Regions from separate parts of the Phyllobacterium sp. 22229 genome, predicted to be linked through region 4. Evidence: riboswitches for the same ligand, from Rfam matches in the RefSeq annotation. Region 4 holds a riboswitch; each other region holds the start of a gene.
The links. Region 4 has a riboswitch for cobalamin ahead of ACTJJ7_RS00750 (CbtB domain-containing protein). Riboswitches for the same ligand answer to the same signal wherever they lie in the genome.

Region 1 (3,419 bases), on a different contig from region 4:
GCCTTTGCGAATATGTGCAGCATCTGTCGATGATCGATTACATCGCCGTGTCAGGCACGAAAGAGGGCCGGGTGATCGAATATGTCGATCATCTGCATGAGCATTTTGTCGATCCCTGCCATATCCGGGATGCCGCCTATATGCCGCCGTTGCTGCCGGGTTTCTCGATTGAAATGAAACAGGCGTCGATCGAGGAATATCTCTACCGGCCATAGCAAAATGGGCGGGGGCTTCATCTGCCTGACAAAGAGCTGTCCTATGGCGATTGCATTGTCGTCTCTCGTCACGGAGTTCCCATGCTCGACCTGATCAAGCCTTCGCTTGCCCGCTTTGCCGCCAGCCTGCACCCGGAACCGCCGGTGCATCTCGGCAGGCGCTACAACAGTGCGGGCGTCTTTCAGCCGGAACCCGGCAATACGGTTGTCTGCCATCTGGTGAAGGGTTCCGAGTCGGAAGCCTCGGTCATTGCGGTGCGCGAACGGATGCTGGCGATGCCCGATGCCGGGCAGCTGGCCTTTACCCCCGTCTCCAGCCTGCACATGACGCTGTTTCAGGGCATTATCGAATATCGCCGCCGCCCGTCCTACTGGCCCGACGACGTTCCGCTGGAGACAAGCATCGACGAGATGACGCGGCTTTACGTGGATCGCCTGCAGGATTTCGAGGGCTGCGGACCGTTCAACGTCGAGGTGATCGACGTGACGCCCGCCGGCCTCACCGTGGCGGGAGCGAGCGAATATGACGAGCGCATCATGCGCGCCTGGCGCGACGAACTGGCTGTGCCGTTCGGTTACCGGCATCCTGATCACGACACCTATGTCTTCCATGTCACGCTGGCCTATCCCATCGCGCGTTTTCCCGATGAGAGGCTCGGGGCCTGGCAGGAACTTCTGGATGATTGCCTAGCATTCATCCGGCGTGAATCGCCGGTCATTGCACTCAATCCGCCGGCATTCTGCAGTTTCGCCGATATGAATCATTTCGAGGAACTGGTGGTTCTGGATTGAACCAGTGGCCGTTTGATCGCCAATCTGCGACATAGTGTACAGGCACCCTACGTGTCGTCTTACGTAAATGCGATGTCGTTTCCGCACCTATTCTTTTTGGGTGGCGGATGCTTTTATCGGGGCACTTGAGGTGCCGCTTTTCTAGGGAAGCGGAGAATTGGGAAGCCGGTCGGAAACCCGGCGCTGCCCCCGCAACGGTAGTGGAGTGAAACACGGCATAACAGCCACTGGGCCACAATCCGGGAAGGCGTCGTGACAGCCGATACGGCAACTCCAGAGCCCGGAAACCAGCCTCGGGACATGAAAACCGACTGATCGCGGTGGGCGATCAAGGAGCATGATTCTGCGCGGGTATCGGCCGGTGGCCGGCCGTGCAGGCGTTCTTCCTCCGTCACCACCAGTCAGTTCTTTCGCAACATCGAGGCGAGGACACGACATGGATATACGCAACGAACTGCTCCGGGACCTGAGAAACCGGAAACCGGGCTACGGCCTTGAACAGGCCTTCTACTCCGATCCGGATTATTTCCGGCTGGACATGGAGAACATCTTTTATCGCGACTGGCTGTTCATCGGCCATGATTGCGAAGTCGCCAAGCCGGGCAATTTTTTCACGGTGCAGGTCGGCGATTATCCCGTTGTCATCGTGCGTGACCGCCAGGGCCAGATCCGGGCTTTCCACAATTCCTGCCGCCATCGCGGCTCGCGCGTCTGTTCGGCCGAGCGCGGCACGTCGGCAAAGCTCGTCTGCCCCTATCACCAGTGGACCTACGAGCTTGACGGGCGCCTGCTGTTCGCCCGCCAGATGGGCGATGATTTCGACGCCAGCCAGCACAGCTTGAAACCGGTGCCGTGCGAAAGCGTCGGCGGTTACATCTTCATCTGCCTGGCGCAGAATCCTGTCGATTTCAGCGCGGCGCGCGCACTGATCGAACCCTATCTCGCACCGCACCACCTCACCGAAACTAAGGTCGCCTTTCAGAGCACCATCGTCGAGAAGGGCAACTGGAAGCTGGTCTGGGAAAACAACCGCGAATGCTACCACTGTGTGGCCAATCATCCCGAACTGTGCAAGACCTTCCCGGAAGCGCCGAGCGTGAGCGGTGTCCAGGGCGCCGCCGACGATCCGGAAATCGCCGCCCATTGGCAGCGTTGCGAAGCGGCAGGCCTGCCAAGCACGTTCCGCATGTCGGATGACGGCCAGTACCGCGCCACCCGCGTGCCGCTTCTGCGTGATGCGGAAAGCTATACGATGAGCGGGCGCCGCGCCGTCGGCCGTCAGCTCAGCAACAGCGTCAACGAGAAGCAGATCGGCTCGCTGCTGCTGTTCCACTATCCGACCACATGGAACCATGTCCTCGGCGACCACGCCATTTCCTTCCGCGTGCTGCCGCTCAGCCCGGATGAAACGCAGGTCACCACCAAATGGCTGGTGCACAAGGATGCGGTCGAGGGTGTGGACTACACCATCGAGGAACTGACGCATGTCTGGCTTGAGACCAATGACCAGGACCGCCGCATCGTCGAGGAAAACGCCTTCGGCATCCGCTCGCCCGCCTATGAGCCCGGACCCTATTCGCCCGAGCATGAAGGCGGCGTGCTGCAATTCCTCGAATGGTACTGCACGTTCATGGAAGAGCGTCTTTCCGGCGGCGATACGCGGCTCAGCAAGGTAGCATAGGTACACAATGAACATGGGCGTTCCTCAGTCTTACCCGCACCTCGACCAGATGCAGCCATGGAATGACCGGCTGCATCTGCTGGAGTGTCTGTCGATCATCGAGGAAGCGCCGAATGTGAAGACCTTCACATTCCGTTCCGACAACCAGAACTGGTTCCGCTATGAGCCGGGCCAGTTCATGACCTTCGAGCTGCCGGTGCAGCCCGAAGCCGTCCTGCGCACCTATACGCTCTCCTCCAGCCCGTCACGGCCCTTCACCATTGCCGTGACGGTCAAGGCGCAGGAGAACAGCATCGGCACCCGCTGGATGCTGGATCATCTGACCCCGGGCATGCGGCTGAAGGCCTTCGGTCCCCTCGGCGATTTCTCCATGCGCAGGCATCCGGGAGAAAAGTACCTGTTCATCTCGGCCGGGTCCGGCATCACGCCGATGATGTCGATGACCCGCTGGATGCATGATTGCGCCCCGCAGAGCGATATCAGCTTCGTCACCTGCGCCCGCCGGCCCAGCGACATCATCTTCCGGCGGGAGCTCGAATACCTCACCGGCTGCATGCCCAACCTGAAACTGTCGTTTCTGATCAAGGAACACGAGATGGGGCAGGTGTGGACCGGCATTCGCGGGCGGCTGGAAGCGCCCAAGCTGCCGCTGCTGTCGCCCGATTTCAAGGACAGGACGATCTTCTGCTGTGGTCCGGAGGGTTTCATGCGCGATGTGCGCGACATGCTCG
Region 2 (3,419 bases), on a different contig from region 4:
ACGGCCTCATCGGACGCGTAGGGAATGCGCAGAGCCTGCAATGCATCCTGGAACCCCATCAGCCCGAGGCCGACCGGACGGTGACGCAGGTTGGAAGAGCGCGCTTCGGGGATGGTGTAGAAGTTGATGTCGATGACATTGTCGAGCATGCGCATGGCCGTCGCCACAGTGCGGCCGAGACGCTCAAGGTCGAGGCCCTCGGCTGCAATGTGATTGGCAAGATTGATCGAGCCAAGATTGCACACCGCAACTTCATCCTTCGATGTGTTGAGGGTAATCTCGGTGCACAGGTTCGAGGAATGCACGACGCCGGCGTGACCCTGCGGCGAGCGGATATTGCAGGGGTCCTTGAACGTGACCCAGGGATGGCCGGTCTCGAACAGCATGGTCAAAATCCGGCGCCAGAGGTCCAGAGCGCGAACGGTGCGGAAGACGCGGATTTCGCCGCGTGCCGCCTTGGCTTCATACGCCTCGTAGGCGGATTTGAATGCCGCACCATAGAGGTCGTGCAGATCCGGCGTCTCGTCGGGTGAGAACAGGGTCCACGGCTCGTCCTTTTCCACGCGGCTCATGAACAGATCGGGCACCCAGTTGGCCGTGTTCATGTCATGGGTGCGGCGGCGGTCGTCACCGGTGTTCTTGCGCAGATCGAGGAATTCCTCGATGTCGACATGCCAGGTCTCGAGATAGGCGCAGACCGCGCCTTTGCGCTTGCCGCCCTGGTTGACCGCGATGGCCGTATCATTGGCCACTTTCAGGAACGGTACGACACCCTGGCTTTCGCCGTTGGTTCCCTTGATATGGGCGCCAAGACCGCGCACCGGCGTCCAGTCATTGCCAAGGCCGCCGGAATATTTCGCCAGGAGCGCATTGTCCTTCACCGCCTTGAAGATGCCGTCGAGATCGTCGGCAACGGTGGTCAGGAAGCAGGACGACAACTGCGGCCGCAATGTGCCGGAATTGAACAGCGTCGGGGTGGATGCCATGAAATCAAAGGATGACAGGAGGTTGTAGAATTCGATGGCGCGCGCTTCCCGGTCGATCTCGCGGGTGGCAAGGCCCATGGCGACGCGCATCAGGAAAGCCTGCGGCAGCTCGAAGCGGATGCCGCGCGTCTGCTGGAGATAGCGGTCATACAGCGTCTGCAGGCCGAGATACTGGAACTGCAAGTCGCGTTCCGGCTTCAGGGCCGCTGCAATTTTATGCAGGTCGAAGCGGGCGAGTTCCGGATCGAGCAGTTCGGCTTCAATACCAGCCTTCACATAGGCCGGGAAGTAATCGGCATAACGTTCCGCCATTTCATGCTGGGTTGCCTGTTCGGGCCTGCCGAAGACAAAGCTCAAGGCTTCGCGGCGCAGCTTGTCGAGAAGCAGCCGCGCGGTGACAAAGGCATAGTTCGGTTCGGTTTCAACCAGCGTGCGCGCCGCCAGAATGGGTGCAAGCGATAACTCGTCAAGGGTAATGCCATCGTAGAGATTGCGCTGGGTTTCGCTGAGGATTGGCGCGGCGCTGACCCCCTCAAGTCCTTCGCAGGCTTCATCGATGATGCGGGCAAGACGCACCGTATCGAGCGGTGCCCTGGTGCCACCCGGCAGGGTCACGCTCAGCGACGGGCCGGTTTCGGCCACCGGTTCAACCAGCTTCGCCCGTTCTCGCGCGCGTTCTTCCCGGTAAAGAACATAGGCGCGCGCAACCTTGTGGTTTTCGCTGCGCATGAGGGCAAGTTCAACCTGGTCCTGCACGTCTTCAATGTGAAACAGACGCCCTTCGCTGCTGCGGCGCTTCAACGTTGTCACGATGTCGGTGGTCAGGCCTTCGACGACATCATGCACGCGGCGGGAACCGGCGGCGACATTGCCTTCAACGGCGAGGAAGGCTTTGGTCAGGGCAACGGTGATTTTCAGCGGGTCGAAGGGGGTAACCGAGCCATTGCGGCGAATGACACGATAGCCGGGCTCGGCGGACGTAGATTGTGTTTCGCCGTGACGAATGGGTGCAAGTCCATCGGTGCGAGTGGTTTCAAGAGAAAGAGACATGTGCTTATACCCCAAATGTTGGGGGCAAAGGTCGAGCGCACGCGTGCAAGAATCCGGTCAGCTTGCGGCCGACCATTGCAAGCGACACACCGGGACACCCCGCCCGTGGACGTTCATCATGTCATGGCAGGTCTCCTGGCTCACAGGTCGGCGCTGGTGTCGGCCTTCCCGAAGCGGGGCTCCAGTGGCATTGTCGACAACAACTCGCTGTTTACAGTTGCGGGGGCAGCGCCGGCATCAATGTCCAGGACATCTCACCGGCTTCCCTCTTAGCTCCCGGTCTTGCGACTCGGGGAGAACCATAACATCTATATTTAGTATCAAATTGCCATCTACAGTCAATAGGTAGATAGCGACATCTTCGCTTGCTCAGAGCGTTGCGGATTGCGGCAACACGAACGGCACGGATTTGCCGGGCAGACCGCCGACCTTGAGCGCACATTCATAAACACGCAGAATGCGGTCATCCGTCAAGACCTCCATGGGCGTACCCACAGAATCGGCCCGCCCTCTGTGCATAACCACGACGCGGTCGGCAAACATGGAGGTCAGGTTGAGATCATGCAGGATCGCGATAACCCCGCCACCGCGATCGGCGAAGTCGCGGGCAATCTGCATGATGATCAACTGATGCTTGATATCGAGGCTCGACACCGGCTCATCGAGAAAAAGAAAGCGGGGCTGGCCGTCCAGCACCGGCTGCCAGACCTGGCAGAGGACGCGCGCCAGTTGCACCCGCTGCTGCTCGCCGCCGGAGAGTTCCTGATAGAACCGCCCGCCGAAGCCCGCGAGGTCGACCCGTTCGAGCGCTTCGTCCGGCAACGTTTCCACGTTGTGCCGCGCGGCGCCGGAGCGGCCGCTGGTCATGCCCAGCTTGACAATCTCGCGCACGGTAAACGGAAAGGACAGCGAGGTGGATTGCGGCAGGATCGCCCGCATGCTTGCCATCTGCCAGAGCTTCAGCCGGTTGATCGGCACACCGTTGATGTTGATGACACCCTCATGCGGCAGGTCGCCGGAGAGTGCGCGCATCAGCGTGGTCTTGCCTGATCCGTTGGGGCCGACGATGACGCAGAATGCGCCCGCCTCCGCATCGAAGGATACATGCTCGACAATCCTGCTTCGGCCGAGAGAGACAGAGACATTGGAAACACGGATCATGATCAGAGGTCCAGAATGCCGCGGCGGCGCAGCAATATCCACAGGAAGAACGGTGCGCCGACGGCCGCCGTGACGATGCCGATGGGCAGTTCGGACGGCGCAACGATGGTCCGGCTGACCGCATCGGCAATCAGCAGCAGGCTGGCGCCAAGGAGAGCGGCGGCCGGCAGGAGATAGCGGTGATCGGGACCGATCACGAGGCGCAGAAGATGCGGAACAACC
Region 3 (3,419 bases), on a different contig from region 4:
GTTGCTCGCCGAAATACTGCACCATGTCATTGCGCTCGAATTCGCCGTGCACCAGCACGTCGATGCCGATTTCCTCCTGCCAGCGGATGGAGTTTTCCGTTTCCTTGCGCAGCAGCGCCGCATAGGCATTGGCGGTCAGCGCCCCCTTGCCATGCTCCGCCCGCGCCTTGCGCACCCCTTCCGTCTGCGGAAAGGAACCGATGGTGGTGGTCGGAAAATCCGGCAGCCCCAAGGATTTCTGCTTTTCCCGGCGAACGGGATAGGGGCTTTGCCGCCGCGACTGCTCCGCGGTCACCGCCTGCAGGCGCTGCCTGACCGCCGCATCGTGAATCTTGGCCGATGTCCTGCGGGTTTCCACGGCCGCACTGGCGGCTGCCAGTTCGTTGCGGACGCTATCGCGGCCGGTGTTGATCGCCCTGCCAAGGATCGACAGTTCCTCCAGCTTCTGCGTGGCAAAGGCCAGCCAGCTCTTGAAGTCAGGGTCGATGTCCGTTTCAAGTTCGAGATCGACAGGCGTGTGCAGCAGCGAGCAGGACGGCGCGAGAATGAGGTGATCGGTCCCCCGCTGGCTGATCACCGGTTCGATACGCCGCAGGATCGCCTCGAGATCGGCGCGCCAGACATTGCGGCCGTCGATGACGCCGAGCGACAGGACGAGGCCGGCGGGTGCCTCGGCCACGACAGTATCGAGTTGTTCGGGTGCACGGCAAAGATCGAGATGCAGGCCGGCAACGGGCAGCCCGAGCGCCAGGTCGAGATTGTCGCCAAGCGCGCCGAAATAGGGTGTCAGCAACAGTTTCAGGCGGGGAAGGGCACGGGCGAAAAACGCATAGGCCATCTTGAATGCAGTTTTTGTGGTTTCGTCGAGATCGAGCACCAGTGCGGGCTCGTCGATCTGCACCCATTCGGCGCCGTTGGCGGAGAGGCGGCGGAGGATTTCCGTATAGACCGGCAGAAGGCCCGGCAGCAGCGACAGCGGATCGGTCTGCGCATCCTTGCTCTTGGCCAGCGTGAGGAATGTAACCGGCCCGAGAAGCACGGGACGCGTGTCAAAGCCCTGCTCCTTCGCTTCGCGGTATTCGTCGACCGGCTTGTTGGAACCGAGGGTGAATTCCTGCCCCTTTGTCAGTTCCGGCACCATGAAATGATAGTTGGTATCGAACCACTTCGTCATTTCCTGAGCGGCCACCCCGTGGTGGGTGCAGGCGCCGTGATCATGGCCGCCCTGGCTGCCGCGCGCCATGGCGAAATAGGTCTCGGGCGAAACCGGCCCGCCCTTCCATGCATAGCTCTGCGGCACCGCGCCAAGCATGACGCTGGTGTCCAGCACGTGGTCATAGAGCGAAAAATCATTGCTCGGCATGTGGCTAAGCCCATGCGCCTGCTGCAGGGTCCAGTTCTCCCGGCGCAGTTCTGCCGCGATATCCTGCAGGGTGACGATATGCGATTGGCCCGACCAGAATTTTTCCAGCGCGAATTTCAGCTCGCGCCGCTTGCCGATCCGCGGAAAACCCAGATTGCTTGTGGTGATAGTCATAGTTCCTTACCCCGATGGTTGAGGGCAAAGGCCAGGCGCACGCGTGCAGGACATACGGGCGCTCATGACGCCCGCTTGCAAGCGACACACCGGACACCCCGCCCGTGGACGTTATCTATCGCGGCAGGTCTCCTGGCTTGCGGGTCGGTGCTCTCGTCAGGCCTTCCCGATCCGTCCTGGGATCAGTGACACGAAATTGACAACAGCTCGCCGCTTACAGTTGCGGGGGCAGCTCCGGATTGAACCGCTGGCAGCGATCGCACCGTATTCCCTCTTAGCTCTGCGCCCGGAGGCGCAGAGAACCACGATGCGGGGTATGGTAGGCGCGTCGCCGAAGACTGTCAACAACACATAAAGACATATTTATATGGTTACATCTTCGGGTCAGTGTGCGATGGCAGGTTCGCCGACGCGGTCGTCCTTGCTGCTCTTGCGGATAGTCAGCGCCAGCAGCGCGGCGATCAGGCACAGGACACCGGCGGTGAAGAAGGCCGGGAGGTAGCTTGCATATTCCGTGCGGGCAAAACCGCCGCCATAGGCGGCCGATGCGGCGCCGAGCTGGTGACCGGCGAAGACCCAGCCGAACACCATGCCGGCCTTTTCCCGGCCAAACCGGTCCGTTGCCAGCTTGACCGTCGGCGGTACGGTGGCGATCCAGTCAAGACCGTAGAACATGGCAAACAGCGACAGGCCGTAAATCGAGAAATTGCTGTAGGGCAGGAACAGCAGCGAGGCGCCGCGCAGGCCGTAATACCAGAACAGCAGCCAGCGGTTGTCGACCCGGTCGGACAGCCAGCCGGAGCCGATCGTGCCGAAGAAATCGAAAAAGCCCATCATGGCCAGCACGCTGGCGGCGGTGACGGCCGCAAGCCCGTAATCACCGCAGAGGGCAACGAAGTGAGTCTGGATGAGGCCGTTGGTGCTGGCGCCGCAGATGTAGAAGGTGGCAAACAGCACCCAGAACGTGCTGCTGCGCGATATTTCCTTGAGGGTGGCCAGCGGCAGGATGATGAGGGACAAAAGCCCGCCGGTTACCGCTGCGGTCTTTGCCACTTCCTTTTCGCCATAGGCGGGCAAGCCGACATCGGACGGGCGGTCCCGCATCAGAAGGAAGACGGCGGCCGCTGCGACGGCGAGCAGGGCGCAGACCATCATGGTCGCCGCGCGCCATCCGTAATTCTCGCTGATCGAAGCCATGAGCGGCATGAAGGCCAGCTGTCCGGTGGCCGAGCTTGCCGTGAGCATGCCCAGCACCAGCCCGCGCCGGTCGGTGAACCAGCGGGTGGCAACTGTCGCACCGAGCACTATGGCGGTCAGGCCGGTGCCGAAACCGATCACCACGCCCCACAGCAGAATGAGCTGCCAGATCTGCGTCATGCCGAGGGAGAGGAAGGAACCGCCGGCAATGAGCGCCAGCGCCACGCACACGACTTTCCGCACGCCGAAATAGTTCATGAAGGCCGCGGCGAACGGGCCCATCAGCCCGAACAGCAGCAGCCGGATGGAGAAGGCGGTGGCGATCTGTTCCGTCGTCCAGCCGAATTCCTTTTCCAGCGGCACGATGAGCACGCCGGGAGCGCCGACGGCCGCTGCCGTCACAAGCATGGTGAGGAAGGTGACGGAGACGACGACCCAGCCATAGTGGACATTGCGCCGGGCGAGCGCGGCTGCGAGAGGCGATGAAATCATGTTCGTGTTCCCTGGAAGGTCATCGGCTTTTAAATGACGATCATCATATTTGACTATTGATGACGATCATCATATAAATTGTCAATGCAGTTTTTTTGAAGGAATGTTTCATGCGCGTCAGCAGGGACCAGGCAGCACAGAACCGCGCCCGCATCATCGAGATCGCCGGACAGCAGTTCCGCGAAAAGGGTTT
Region 4 (3,419 bases):
TTCCAAGCCGTATGACGTGCAGGGAACGCGCCTCGCGGGTGCGCATGCGCGGAACGAATACATAGCGGTTGATCAGAGCCAGTCCCGCCAGCGCCGCGACAAGAATGATCTTCAACGCCAGCAAGAGCTGATAGGGAGAGGTCCAATCGTCCGGCAGATGTCCAAGGACGAGCATGGTGTTGACCACGCCGGAGGCAATCACCAGTGCAACGGCCACATGACCGGCCGACGAAAACCGCATGAGCGCCGTTTGCGCCGCCATACGCCATTCCGCCTGGCGCAACCGGTCAAGCACCACAATAACCGGCACAAGTGCTCCGATCCATGCGCCGCCTGAGAGCACGTGCAGCATATCATTGCTGCGATGGGCCACACCGATCCAGCCCTCCTGCATTGTGGCATGGCCGGAAAATGCCAGACTGGCCAGAACCAGCCCTGACGCCACTGCAAGCGCAGCATGCGCCCGGCGCGGCGTCAGAGCCAATGCGGGTAAAAGCAGCAGGGCAGCTGCAACCTGTAGCGCCCAGCCGCGGCCGACGCTCGTCTCGAGCAGCACGTCACGGATTGTTCCGAGATCAACAACATCGGTCCAGCCCTGCCCGATCGTTCCTGCCTGCAGCGGCAAAGCCAGAAACGTCGTCGCGACAATCAGAAAGACCGCGATCCCGCTCGCCGGGCGCAGGCGCTGCCCGATTTCCACGGCGAGGCTTTTGGGCACCAGCAGCGCAAGATAGGCAAATGTCCCCCACAGGAACATCGCGGACACATTGTGCGCGAAGCGGCAGAGAACAAGCGCCGTCTCCAACCCCATCAGGGCTTGACGGTAAATGTATAGCTGCCCTTGGTCTTGTGACCGTCGGTGGAAAGCACCGTCCAGTTGACAGTGTAGCCACCCGGGACAAGCGGGGTCGACAACGGGATGACCAGTGTTTTCTGGTCACTGATGGCCAGTTTGGCCTGACCGGTCGATATCGTCGCGTTTCCTTGACCGGTAATGGTCGCCCCTGAGAATTTCAGGTTCAGCCCTTCGGAAAATGTCAGGTCGATCTCGACGGGCGAGACCTTCACCGTCGCGTTTTCGGCTGGAACTGCCGATTTGAGATGGGCATGGGCGAATACCTGTCCCAACAGACCGGCATTGACGACGGTTGCGACAGCGAGAATACGGAAGAGCTGTGACATGAGAACTCCTGTAAGCGGGCAGAGATTGAAAATCCGGGATGTGGATGCGACCGCGCGGCGAAAGCTATGCCTGATTTTAGCCCGGATCATGGCAGAATCCCCGCGGCACGCGGCGGCAAACAGGCGGCAGCGCGAAGCATCCACCTGACGCCGTCGCTGCTCATTTCGATACAGCTGAGCGGTTCGACATCGATGCGCCAAAACGCGGTATCCGGTGCTTGCAAGGCGCTGAGAACAGCGGCGCGGACGATGGAGGCGTGCGTCACCACGATTGTGTGGCCGCCATCATTCAGATGGGAACGCATCCAATCCGCAATCCTGACGAGAAAATCATGGATGGATTCGCCGCCATGCGGCGCCGATACGGGATTGTGCATCCAATCGGCCACATCGTCCGGCTGGGCATCATGAACAGCAGTGAATGCCTGTCCGGCCCACCGCCCGTAATCAATCTCCGCCAGCGCCGCATCGACAATGGATTCCAGTCCGAGGGCATCGGCCGTTTGCCGGGCCCGCAGTGCCGGACTGGTCAAAACACGGTGCGCGTGGCGCAAATGCCCGGCAATAGCCTGCGCGCGCTGGGTTTCACCAGGTTCAAGCGCTTCGTCGGCGGGAAAAGCACCGGTCCGCACCGCAGGCGTGGCGCCATGGCAAACAAGGGTTAACCGCGTGGCTTTGGCCAAAATATCCCTCAAAAACCCTCAGGAAAAATACGGAAATGGCGCCCTGACCGTTCATTGACAGTCTGCGGCGTGCACAGATATAACCGTGCTGTTGCGAGTTTGGAAGCCGGTGAAATTCCGGAGCGGTCGCGCCACTGTAATTAATCAGTCTTTTTTCGCTGATTGAAAGCCAGACCCTGGCCGCAACATCATTAATTCCGTTAGTGAACGCGTCATTCTGGGAGAAAAGTTCATGTCCGATATCGCTCTTACGCCATCAGCCGGCGTCACCCCCATTCCTCTCGGCGAAGTCTTGCCCTGGGCTATTTTCGGCGGGCTGATCATGCTGCTCGCAATCTACTTCATTGGCGCGGAAGAAGGGGCGATGTCGCTCTTCTCGGGCATGTATGTGCACGAATTCGTTCATGACGGCCGCCATCTCCTCGGTTTTCCCTGCCACTGAGGAAACGAAACAATGACAAGAGATCTTTTGATCCGCGGCATGATCGTAGGGGTCATCGCCGGGTTGCTGGCGTTCGGCTTTGCCCGGGTGTTCGGCGAACCGCAGGTTGATCACGCCATCGCCTTTGAGGAAAAGATGAGCCAGGCGGCCGGTGCAGCGGCTGAACCGGAGCTTGTCACGCGGGCGACACAGGCCGGCATCGGCCTGTTTACCGGCATCGTTGTCTACAGCGCCGCGCTTGGCGGATTGTTTTCCCTGGTCTTTGCCTTTGTGCATGGCCGGGTCAGCTCGCTCAGCCCGCGCAGCACGGCGGCTCTGCTTGCCCTTGCAGGTTTTGTGGCAATCGTTCTCGTTCCCTGCATCAAATATCCGATGAATCCGCCTGCGGTCGGCAGTCCGGACACCATTGGGGCCAGAACGGAACTGTTCTTCGTCATGCTGGTGGTTTCGCTCGGCGCCCTTGCCGCGGCCGTCGGCCTGGCAAAGCGCCTTTATGCCCAGCACGGCGCATGGAACGCGACATTGATCGCCGGTGCCGCCTATGTCGTGTTCATAGCCTTGGTTCAATACCTGCTTCCCGCCATCAACGAAGTTCCCGAACAGTTCTCACCGACGGTTCTGTGGAATTTCCGCGTCGCATCGCTGGGGATCCATGTGATCGTCTGGACCACGCTTGGTCTGCTCTTCGGCGCTTTGGCTGAACGGGTTCTGGCCGGACAACGGCCGCGCTATCGCCTGCAGGCGGCGCGCTGAGCGCAGTCGGCCATTCCTGAACGCCCCCTTGCGGGCGTTCAGGCTTCCGCCGCCGATGGAGCTGGCATGAGACCGCAACACCTCAATATCCCCATGCGCCGCCCGGCAGGCTGGTTTCTGGTTCTGGTTGCGTCGTTGCTCCTGTTGCAGACCGGCAGCGGCTGGGCGCATCGCAGCAGCGCCGGAACCGACACTTCGGGCATTTCCATTCCGAGCCTCTCCCACGGTGAGATGGCCATTATCGCTGACTACCGCACGCCGATCCTCGATCTGGCAGCGCGGATGACCCGCACCGATGAAAAGTTCCGGCGGCTGCTGAATTATACCAATATCCAATACAGCTATTGTCTCTGGGGCAT

Region 1: it holds a riboswitch for cobalamin, as region 4 does, so the genes downstream of both, ACTJJ7_RS19465 (aromatic ring-hydroxylating oxygenase subunit alpha) here and ACTJJ7_RS00750 (CbtB domain-containing protein) in region 4, are expected to answer to the same signal.
Region 2: it holds a riboswitch for cobalamin, as region 4 does, so the genes downstream of both, ACTJJ7_RS03405 (ribonucleoside-diphosphate reductase subunit alpha) here and ACTJJ7_RS00750 (CbtB domain-containing protein) in region 4, are expected to answer to the same signal.
Region 3: it holds a riboswitch for cobalamin, as region 4 does, so the genes downstream of both, metE (5-methyltetrahydropteroyltriglutamate--homocysteine S-methyltransferase) here and ACTJJ7_RS00750 (CbtB domain-containing protein) in region 4, are expected to answer to the same signal.

Annotation. Positions count from the first base shown of each region.
Region 1 covers NZ_JBQEPA010000016.1:122,666-126,084, forward strand. Annotated here, with positions in the region: gene ACTJJ7_RS19455 (L-fuconate dehydratase) at 1-215, shown strand, start outside; gene ACTJJ7_RS19460 (DUF1868 domain-containing protein) at 297-1,007, shown strand; cobalamin riboswitch at 1,119-1,317, shown strand; gene ACTJJ7_RS19465 (aromatic ring-hydroxylating oxygenase subunit alpha) at 1,444-2,688, shown strand; gene ACTJJ7_RS19470 (2Fe-2S iron-sulfur cluster-binding protein) at 2,696-3,419, shown strand, end outside.
Region 2 covers NZ_JBQEPA010000002.1:229,728-233,146, forward strand. Annotated here, with positions in the region: gene ACTJJ7_RS03405 (ribonucleoside-diphosphate reductase subunit alpha) at 1-2,036, opposite strand, end outside; cobalamin riboswitch at 2,145-2,355, opposite strand; gene ACTJJ7_RS03410 (heme ABC transporter ATP-binding protein) at 2,406-3,197, opposite strand; gene ACTJJ7_RS03415 (FecCD family ABC transporter permease) at 3,200-3,419, opposite strand, start outside.
Region 3 covers NZ_JBQEPA010000029.1:52,562-55,980, reverse strand. Annotated here, with positions in the region: gene metE (5-methyltetrahydropteroyltriglutamate--homocysteine S-methyltransferase) at 1-1,537, opposite strand, end outside; cobalamin riboswitch at 1,643-1,859, opposite strand; gene ACTJJ7_RS25490 (MFS transporter) at 1,922-3,226, opposite strand; gene ACTJJ7_RS25485 (TetR/AcrR family transcriptional regulator) at 3,337-3,419, shown strand, end outside.
Region 4 covers NZ_JBQEPA010000001.1:157,556-160,974, reverse strand. Annotated here, with positions in the region: gene copD (copper homeostasis membrane protein CopD) at 1-811, opposite strand, end outside; gene copC (copper homeostasis periplasmic binding protein CopC) at 811-1,182, opposite strand; gene ACTJJ7_RS00755 (histidine phosphatase family protein) at 1,269-1,865, opposite strand; cobalamin riboswitch at 1,914-2,064, shown strand; gene ACTJJ7_RS00750 (CbtB domain-containing protein) at 2,098-2,307, shown strand; gene ACTJJ7_RS00745 (CbtA family protein) at 2,320-3,060, shown strand; gene ACTJJ7_RS00740 (hypothetical protein) at 3,127-3,419, shown strand, end outside.